Regions from separate parts of the Sedimentitalea todarodis genome, predicted to be linked through region 4. Evidence: riboswitches for the same ligand, from Rfam matches in the RefSeq annotation. Region 4 holds a riboswitch; each other region holds the start of a gene.
The links. Region 4 has a riboswitch for cobalamin ahead of QO231_RS16625 (ABC transporter substrate-binding protein). Riboswitches for the same ligand answer to the same signal wherever they lie in the genome.
Positions count from the first base shown of each region.

Region 1: it holds a riboswitch for cobalamin, as region 4 does, so the genes downstream of both, QO231_RS17815 (DUF1636 domain-containing protein) here and QO231_RS16625 (ABC transporter substrate-binding protein) in region 4, are expected to answer to the same signal.
Region 2: it holds a riboswitch for cobalamin, as region 4 does, so the genes downstream of both, QO231_RS21780 (energy-coupling factor ABC transporter permease) here and QO231_RS16625 (ABC transporter substrate-binding protein) in region 4, are expected to answer to the same signal.
Region 3: it holds a riboswitch for cobalamin, as region 4 does, so the genes downstream of both, QO231_RS17880 (energy-coupling factor ABC transporter permease) here and QO231_RS16625 (ABC transporter substrate-binding protein) in region 4, are expected to answer to the same signal.

Region 1 covers NZ_JASMWN010000016.1:54,127-56,324, reverse strand. Annotated here, with positions in the region: gene cobW (cobalamin biosynthesis protein CobW) at 1-973, opposite strand, end outside; gene QO231_RS17815 (DUF1636 domain-containing protein) at 973-1,362, opposite strand; cobalamin riboswitch at 1,451-1,645, opposite strand; partial or broken gene QO231_RS17810 (DUF6552 family protein) at 2,022-2,198, shown strand, end outside.
Region 2 covers NZ_JASMWN010000024.1:31,099-33,296, forward strand. Annotated here, with positions in the region: gene QO231_RS21775 (alkaline phosphatase) at 1-787, shown strand, start outside; cobalamin riboswitch at 1,041-1,250, shown strand; gene QO231_RS21780 (energy-coupling factor ABC transporter permease) at 1,295-1,975, shown strand; gene QO231_RS21785 (MerR family transcriptional regulator) at 2,049-2,198, opposite strand, start outside.
Region 3 covers NZ_JASMWN010000016.1:67,214-69,411, forward strand. Annotated here, with positions in the region: gene QO231_RS17870 (cobyrinate a,c-diamide synthase) at 1-120, shown strand, start outside; gene cobA (uroporphyrinogen-III C-methyltransferase) at 117-836, shown strand; cobalamin riboswitch at 875-1,064, shown strand; gene QO231_RS17880 (energy-coupling factor ABC transporter permease) at 1,114-1,791, shown strand; gene cobF (precorrin-6A synthase (deacetylating)) at 1,851-2,198, shown strand, end outside.
Region 4 covers NZ_JASMWN010000014.1:89,081-91,278, reverse strand. Annotated here, with positions in the region: gene QO231_RS16625 (ABC transporter substrate-binding protein) at 1-918, opposite strand, end outside; cobalamin riboswitch at 1,022-1,211, opposite strand; gene QO231_RS16620 (helix-turn-helix domain-containing protein) at 1,324-1,731, opposite strand; gene QO231_RS16615 (hypothetical protein) at 1,817-2,198, opposite strand, start outside.

The DNA.
Region 1 (2,198 bases), on a different contig from region 4:
GACGACCCTGGCGCGCCTCATCCGGCTTCCAGGCACGGTCATACTGGTGCCGCACGCGCGCTCCGACGGCCTGCACCAGCAAGCGCATGGGTTTTCCGGTGACCGCAACATAGCCTTTGACGCGCAGGATGTTGCGCTCGTTCGCCAGCTGTTCGATCCGGAAAACCAGATCGGCAGGATCGGATTGTTCGGGCAAATCCACGACAATGCTCTCAAAATCGTCGTGTTCGTGGTCATCCGCGCTGTCGTGGTGGCTGGGACGGGCATCCATGTCGTCCTCGGCGGCGGCCTCGAGCCCTAGGATCACGCGCACGTCGACGGCCCCTTCGGCAACCTCGATCACGGGCAGCGGGCGGGGCGCTTGGGCGGCGATGACGGCGCGTGCCTTTGCAACGCCGTCTGGCCCGGCAAGGTCGGGTTTGGTCAGCAGGATGATGTCGGCACAGCTGATCTGATCCTCGAACACCTCGGACAGCGGCGTTTCGTGATCGAGCGAGTCGTCAGCTGCGCGCTGGGCGTCGACGCGGGCGACGTCGGGGGCGAAACGACCTGCGGCGACGGCCTCGGCATCGGCGAGCGCGATGACACCGTCAACGGTGATGCGGCTGCGGATATCGGGCCAGTCAAACGCCTTGAGCAGCGGCTTGGGAAGTGCGAGACCCGAGGTCTCGATCAGGATATGATCCGGGCGCGGGTCCAGCGCCATCAGGGCTTCGATGGTCGGGATGAAGTCGTCGGCCACGGTGCAGCAGATGCAACCGTTGGACAGTTCCATGATGTTTTCGGCCGGGCAATCCGGGATGGCGCAGGATTTCAGGATGTCGCCATCGACGCCGACATCACCGAATTCATTGACTACCACGGCCAGACGCTTGCCTTGCGGGTTCTGCATGAGGTGGCGGATGAGGGTGGTTTTGCCAGAACCGAGAAATCCGGTGATCACGGTGACGGGCAGCTTGGACAGGTTGGACATCAGGTCTCTCCAATCGGGGGGATACGGGCGATACAGTTCTTGCGGAAATGGACAGGGCGCTCGCGCCACGGGACCAGCCCGTCGGGCGCGGCGTGATAGCGGGCAGCGACATCAAGGATCATCGGCGCGTCGGTGGTCTCGTCAAAATTGCCATAGACATAGGTCCAGCGACTTCCGCCGCCACGAAACACGATAGAGCAGCCATGATCGCAGTTGGACAGGCATTCGACCCCTCGCAGGGTGACACCCGCCGGCAGGTCTTGGCCCGCCAGTGCCTCATGCAGCATCGCGCCGGGGCGCGTGCCTTCGGTGTCGGTCGGCTGGCCACGCCGGCAGGTCAGGCAGACCAGCAACTCTACGGGCGCGACATCGGGCATCGGCTCTGTCATCCGTGTTCACCTCTTTCGGGCAGCCGGGAGGCGGGGAGATCGCGGGCAAAGCGGGTGCCGGGCCCGTGACCAAGACACCCCGCCCGGCCAACGTCATTTCGTGCTGGCAGGTCTCCCGGCTTGCGGATGTCAGAAAGCGGCGGCTTTCTGGCGGTCTGCCCGCCTTCCCGACCGATATCGGCCAGTGGCTTGGGCGACCTCTCCGGTCACGGTCGCGGGGACGGCTGCGTCAAGCATTCCCTTTTCATCTGCTTTCGCAGAAACCAACATGTTGCGGAATGACCAAGGGGCGCGGCGTTGTCAAGCGTTTGGAGCGAACCGGGTCACTTGCGCATCACCAAATGCTGTCGGTGCAGGCTGTGCTCAGATTCTGCGTCTCTGTTCAGTTGCGAGACGACACGCTCGATAGGTTGCGGCCGCCCAAATTGATGGAAAGTCGTTCATAGGAAGTAGTATTTCTATCGTCATGAAGGATCGGTTCTGGCGTGTTCAGCTGCATCATGAGGAGTATATGAGGATCAAACAGAGTATGGTGAAGTAAATGCCTGTTGAATTTATATTGGTTGATCCCGCGTATGGTTGCTGTTTCGGGGGAGGCGATCTTCTTTCGCGTTTTTACGACGCTGAAGCAACTGGGCGCGTTGAAGGAGGGTTGGGCCATGCTGGCTAATGTCGCGTTCGCGAGCCCTTCGAAGGACCGCGTCATATTTGCTGTCAAATGGGGTGCGTCGATCGTTCAGATCATGGGGTATTCAGCGACTGGCTTTGGCTGGACGCCGTGGAATCTCTACTTCTTTCTGATCGGTGTCCTGGGCTGGTTTGCCGTTGGGGCAATG
Region 2 (2,198 bases), on a different contig from region 4:
GCGCCGCGAAGACGGGGTCAATCTGATGGACGTAGCCCAAAGCGAACTAGGCGCTCATTTGGCGACCGATCAGGCGTCTTTCGAAAACACCCCTTTGGATGGGACCCCGATCCTCGGGTTGTTTGAAAGCAGCCACATGATGTACGAAGCTGACCGCGAAGACGAACCCAGCCTGGCCGACATGACCGGTGCGGCCATCCAGGCGCTTCAGGCAAAATCGGGGGACAATGGCTTCTTTCTTCAGGTCGAAGCGGGTCGCGTGGACCATGCCAACCACGGCGGCAACCTTGCACGCGCGGTACGTGACCAAAAGGCGTTCTCCGACGCCGTCGCGATCGCTGATGAACTGACGGACGATGCCGACACCCTGATCATCGTGACGGCTGATCATGAACATGCACTTGCCTTCAATGGTTATTGCGGGCGTGGGTCGGACATCCTTGGCCTGTGCATGGGCATCGACGGCGAAGGCGTGGCGCATACCGGAGAGCCCGAATTGGGAGCCGACAATAAGCCGTTCACCGTCGCAGGCTACCTGAACGGTGCGGGATCGGTTCTGACCGAACAAGCGGATGGTTCTTTCTTTGGTACGCGACCGGTGCTCACCGAAGAGGCCGCGACAGACCTGGACTATTTGCAGCAGGCGGTGGTTCCCAAGTCCTCCGAAACCCATTCGGGTGAGGATGTCGCCGCCTATGCCAAAGGCCCGTGGGCACACCTTGTCGATGGCACAATTGAACAGAACATGATTTTTCACATCATGAACTATGCCGCGACGGCCGAATAATCTGATTTGGTCTGATCACGACATCCCCAAGAGTTCCGCTCTTGGGGATGTTTTGCTTTTTCGGATGGAGACCAGGGAGATCCGTCCTGGGCTTAGTTTTTCTCGGAAAGTTGAAGAGATGAGTTGATGTAACTAGCTGTTTGATGGAGTAGTTTTGTGTTATTTCGCATCATACTTGGGCTAAATTTGGTTGCCACAGCGACTACACACCAACTGCATTCTACAAACCATCTTGACTCGGGCAGGCCGAGGATATCAGGTGCTCGGACTTGGTCCCAAAGCCGATTTGCGGCGGCGGGGTAAATGGGAACGCGGTAGGGACATCAAGTCCTGTCCTGATCCGAGACTGCCCACGCAACTGTGAGCGTTAGCTGCATTCCGAATACCACTGGAGAGATCCGGGAAGGTGGAATTGCCGCGATGAAGCGCGAGTCAGGAAACCTGCCAGGTACACTGTGACGCCTCTAGGGAGGCATCTTGCACGATGGGTGCAGAAAGGACGAACTAATGCATATTGAACCTGGCGTCGTGGACGGCGCAAAACTCGTACTGGGAACCGCGACTGGCGTTGCCTCAGTTGGAATTGTCGCCAAGCTCGCTGTTGATCACGTGAAGCAGAACGGTAACATCTTAGCTTTGGTCGGACGCTCCGCTGCGGCAAGCGCGATGGTGCTCGGATTCTTTGAATTTCTGCCGCATCCACCTGTTGGAGTGTCAGAAGTACATCTGATACTTGGGACCACACTTTTCCTGATCCTCGGCACAGTTCCAACAGCTATTGGTCTGATCTTTGGTCTTGTCGCGCAAAGCTTCCTGTTTTCACCCACAGACATTCCGCAGTTGGGAATGAACCTGACCACGCTCATTCTGCCAGTTTTGGCGATGGCGGCATTGGCTCAACGAATTATACCGGCCGACACCCCTTACACTGAAGTAACCTATGGCCAAGCCGCGAAGCTATCTGCGGTGTTCCAAGGTGGAATTGTCGCATGGGTGGCATTCTGGGTATTCTACGGGCAAGGATTTACAGCAGAGACCTTAGCAAATGCAGGTGCATTCGCCTCAGTCTACATCATCGTTGTATTGCTTGAACCTATCATTGACCTTGGTGCTCTGGCTTTGGCAAAGACATTCCGGAGGTTCGAGAACACAGGCCTTCCGCACGCCCGGCTCTATCAACCTGCTTAAGGTAATTAGTAACCAAGTACGACCGACCATTGTCGTTTTACACACCGTTTTGGAATGCGAGCAATTGGCGCGACTACGCGCCGATTGCATCATGGTCGGTCAGACACTCCGAATGATCGCGCAAGACTTCGAGAACCTTACAGTCCGCCGTATTCCCCCCGCTGCATTCATGAATCATGCGCTTCAGCTCTGTGCGCAGCGCTTTCAGCCGATCCATCCTTAA
Region 3 (2,198 bases), on a different contig from region 4:
CCCGATACACCGCTCGCCGATGTGCGGGATGCCGAAGGCGCAACAGTCGCCGAGACCGGTTCGACACTTGGCAACGTCACCGGAACGTTCTTTCACCTGATCGCCGAGGCCACGGTGTGAGTGGGTTTGTCTCGTTTGTCGGATCGGGTCCGGGAGATCCGGAATTGATGACCCTGAAGGCCGTGGATCGGATGAAGCAGGCTGATGCGATCCTGTTCGACGACCTGTCCTCTGGTCCGATCCTGTCCCATGCCCGTCCGGGGGCCGATCTGGTCGGCGTCGGCAAGCGCGCGGGCCGACCTTCGCCAAAGCAGGATCACGTGAGTCGCCTGCTGGTGGACTATGCCTCGGACGGTGCGCGGGTGGTGCGCCTGAAATCCGGCGATGGCGGCATGTTCGGACGCCTCGAAGAAGAACTGGTCGCGCTGCGCGCGGCAGGCATCCCCTTTGAAATCATTCCCGGCGTTCCCTCCGCCTGCGCGGCGGCGGCGGCGGCTGGCATTCCGCTCACCCGGCGGCTGACTGCGCGGCGGGTGCAATTCGTCACCGGCCATGATGTCGCGGGACAGTTACCAGAAGACCTCAACATGGCGGCACTGGCGGATGATCAGGCCACCACCGTTGTGTTCATGGGCAAACGGACCTTTCCCAAGCTGGCGGGTATGTTGATGGAACATGGTCTGCCCGCCGATACCCCTGCCCTGCTGGCCGAGGCGGTCGGAACGCCGGAACAGGCCCTGCATCGCGGCACCATAGCCACATTGGCGGACCGGCTAGCGAAGGAAAGCGGCACGGCACCTGCGCTGATCCTGTACGGGCCGCTGTCAGAGATCTGAATGCCGGATTTGGACTTGACGCAAGACGCCTCCGTCACCCATGAAGGAATGTACGGTGCCCATGCTCGCAAGGCTTGGGATAATAGGGAACAGGGTGAAATTCCCGGACTGCCCCCGCAACTGTAACAGGGGAGTATGCGTTCACGTAACCACTGGCTTGATGCCGGGAAGGAACAACGCATGCGACGATCCGAAAGTCAGGAAACCTGCCGTGATGGAACCGATCGAGCGATGACCAAACACACCCGCCGGGGTTGGCGGAAAAGGAGATTGAAACATGCATATCGAACCCGGAGTAGTCCACGGCGCCAAGATGATTCTGGCCGTAGGAACGGCGGCAGCGGCCGCTGGCTATTCGCTGAAGCTGATTGCCAGCGAACTGAAGAGCCGCTCTGTCCTCTCACTTGTGGCGCGCAGCGCAATCGCGACGGCTGCGGTATTGATCTTTTTTGAATTGTTGCCGCACTTTCCCGTCGGCATTTCCGAAGTGCACTTCATCCTCGGCACGACCTTGCTGTTGATTCTGGGGATTGCACCGGCGGCGATCGGATTGGCGGCCGGACTGGCGATACAGGGCATGGTCTTTGCTCCGACCGACATGCCGATGTATTTCGTCAACATCACCACCCTGTTGGTGCCCCTGTTCGCCATCGGTGCCCTCGCGCGCAAGGCACTGCCGCAGAACGTGGCCTATGTTGATCTGAAATACATGGACGTGTTCAAACTGTCGGTGGCCTATCAGGGCGGCGTTGTCGCCTGGGTCGCGTTCTGGGCGTTCTATGGTCAGGGTGTGGGTGCCGAAACCTTTGCCGCAGTCACCAGCTTTGGCATGGCCTACATGATGGTTGTGCTGATCGAGCCGCTGGTCGATCTCGCGGTTCTCGCCGGTGCCAAATCCATCAAGGGTTTGCGCGGGTCCGGTCTGGTTACAGACCGCCTGCATAACGCCGCATAAATCAACTGACATCTGGGGAAAGGCCTCGTCCGATTGCGGGACGGGGCCTTTTGTTTGCCATGCAAGAGTTGTTGCTGATCGGGATCGGGACCGGAAACCCGGATCATGTCACCCGGCAGGGTGCCGGTGCGATCCGCCGTGCGGACCTGATCCTCATCCCACGTAAAGGGGCCGGGAAATCAGACCTTGCCGGCTTGCGGGAAACGATCATCAATGCGGTTACTGATACGCCGCCCCGACTGTCCTATTTCGACATCCCCCAACGGCGCGATGACGATGGCTATTTGCGTGGGGTCGATGCCTGGCACGATGCGATCGCGGCCCGGTGGCAGGCGGCGATCGGGACCAGTCCGGAAGCCAAGGTGGTGGCGCTGTTGGTCTGGGGCGATCCGTCGCTTTACGACAGT
Region 4 (2,198 bases):
CACGATCCGCCGCTCCTGCACGGCCGTCATTTGGCTTGTCACGGGATCGGTGCGCAGGAACGCGAGTTTCTTCTCCACGTCGTCCGCCGGGAAGCGGCGGCGGTCCATGTAGGCGATGACGATGATGTCTGGATCCGCGCGGGCGATGCTCTCCCACCCGACCGTCGGCCATTCCTCGTCGGACTCGATGATGTTCTCGATCCCGAGATTCGACATCATGTACCCCGGCGCGCCGAGCCGCCCGGCCACATAGGGGTCAATCTCCAGATCTGCGGAAGAGAACCAGAAGACGGCCGTCAGATCGCCCGGCAGATCGAGGCCTTCCGCACGCGCGATAGCATCGCGTTCGGATGCCTCCAGTTCCGCGACCAGACCCTCGCCGGCCGACTGCACGTCGAAGATCGCCGCAAGCTCGCGGATGCCCTTGTAAACCGAGGCGGTGTCGAAGGCGCCCACGCGCGTGCCGTCCCCGCCGGTGGAATTGTCCTTGGTGTCGCAATCGGCGGGCATGATGTATGTCGGAACGCCAACGTCACGGAACATCTCGCGGGTGCCCACGATCCCGCTTTCGCCCACGTGCCATTCATATTGCACGGCGACCAGCCCCGGCTTCTTCGCGACCACGCTTTCGAAGCTGGGATCATTGTCGGCCATCCGCTCGATCCCCTCGTTCACCTCCGCGAACTCCGGCAGGACCGGATTGAACCAGACGGAGGTGCCCGAGACCTTGGGCGCAAGGCCGAGGGAATAGAGGATCTCGGTCGCGGACTGGCCGATGGTCACGGCACTGCCCGGGGCGGTGTCGAAGGACATCTCCACGCCGCAATTCGTCAGGTTCAGGGGGTAGGTTGTTTCTTGCGCATGCAGGGGCAGCGCGGCGCTGGCCAGCAGGGTGGCCGTGATCAGTGTCTGTTTCATCCGTTCTTTCCCGTCAGATGGGACCGGCAGGGACAAAACGCGAAACAGTGTGCGATCATACGGGACGCGACAGGTTTCCCGCCCCGGCACACCCCGTCCGATCGTGGTTTCACTCGCGTCGGCAGGTCTCCTGACTGGCGGGTCGCGACACCTCTCGCCTTCCCGGAACTCACCCAGTGGCATATCGAGAGGCGCTCGCCGCCTACAGTTGCGGGGGCAGTTCCGTTTCCCGGCCAAGGCCGGAACGGATTCCCTTTTCATTCCCGGAGGAAACCGACGGAACAAGCAATTGCAGGATCTACGGCCAGCGGCAAGCACAGAATGAGCAGGCCCTTCGCCAATCGCAAATTGCCGACAAAGCTGCCGTTCGGAGATTCCGCAGCATTCGGTAGAGTGGGCGCGCAGTCAAATTTCGCGGCACGGTGCCTCAACCCCACTCCCGCCGGAATGTGAAGAATCCAGACCAAACTCTGCAGCGATGTAGGTCCTGATCTCAGCTGTCGATCGGCAGAAGCGAGCCTGCAGCCAGTCGCATAGCACGGTTTCCTGATCAGAGGTCATGCGAGACTTGCCGCCCTTCCAGCCATCAAGGGCAAGCGCTTCCCAGCCACCGTCCCGATAAGACTTGTACCAACTGCGAATGGTGTCGTCGTCCAAGTACAGAAATTTCGCGATCTGCACGCAATTCTCGCCATCGTCGAGCAGCAGGATCGCATTCGCCCTCCGCGCGACGCCATGGTCCTCGCGCTGAATGCGCACGCAGCACTCAAGTTTGAGGCGTTCCGCTGGGGAAAGAAAGTTGTTCCGGATCATTGGCTTACCCGAATCGTTCCAAGCCTCAACGTCAAGTCGCCAAATTCGGCAAGTCAAAGACTCCGAGTATAACTGAGCAATTTCTTCAGCTTCCCGGACAACCCAGCGAGAGCCCGTTTGCGGAAATGGATAGCTTCAGGAACTCGGCCTGATAGCTATTGAGGTCCTCGCCCGTCGGTGCCTTCAGCAACAAGTTGTTGCGGTCCGTCGCATTGTTGGGATCGTGCCGCGGTTCTCCGGGCCGCAGCGGCTCTTTCGATATGTCTCTGTCAGGATGAAGAAGTCCCAGGCCATGACCGATCTCGTGGGCGATGGTATCGCCACCCCCCTCAACAATGCCCACAGGGGTCATGCGCTTGTCCCGGCGGTGCGTCTCCAGTGGACCGCCCACGCCGAGTACCTTGCCGTTTTGATCGTCAGGTTTCTGGGGCGAACGCTGAACGTCGGAGGCATAGAATATGTGAACA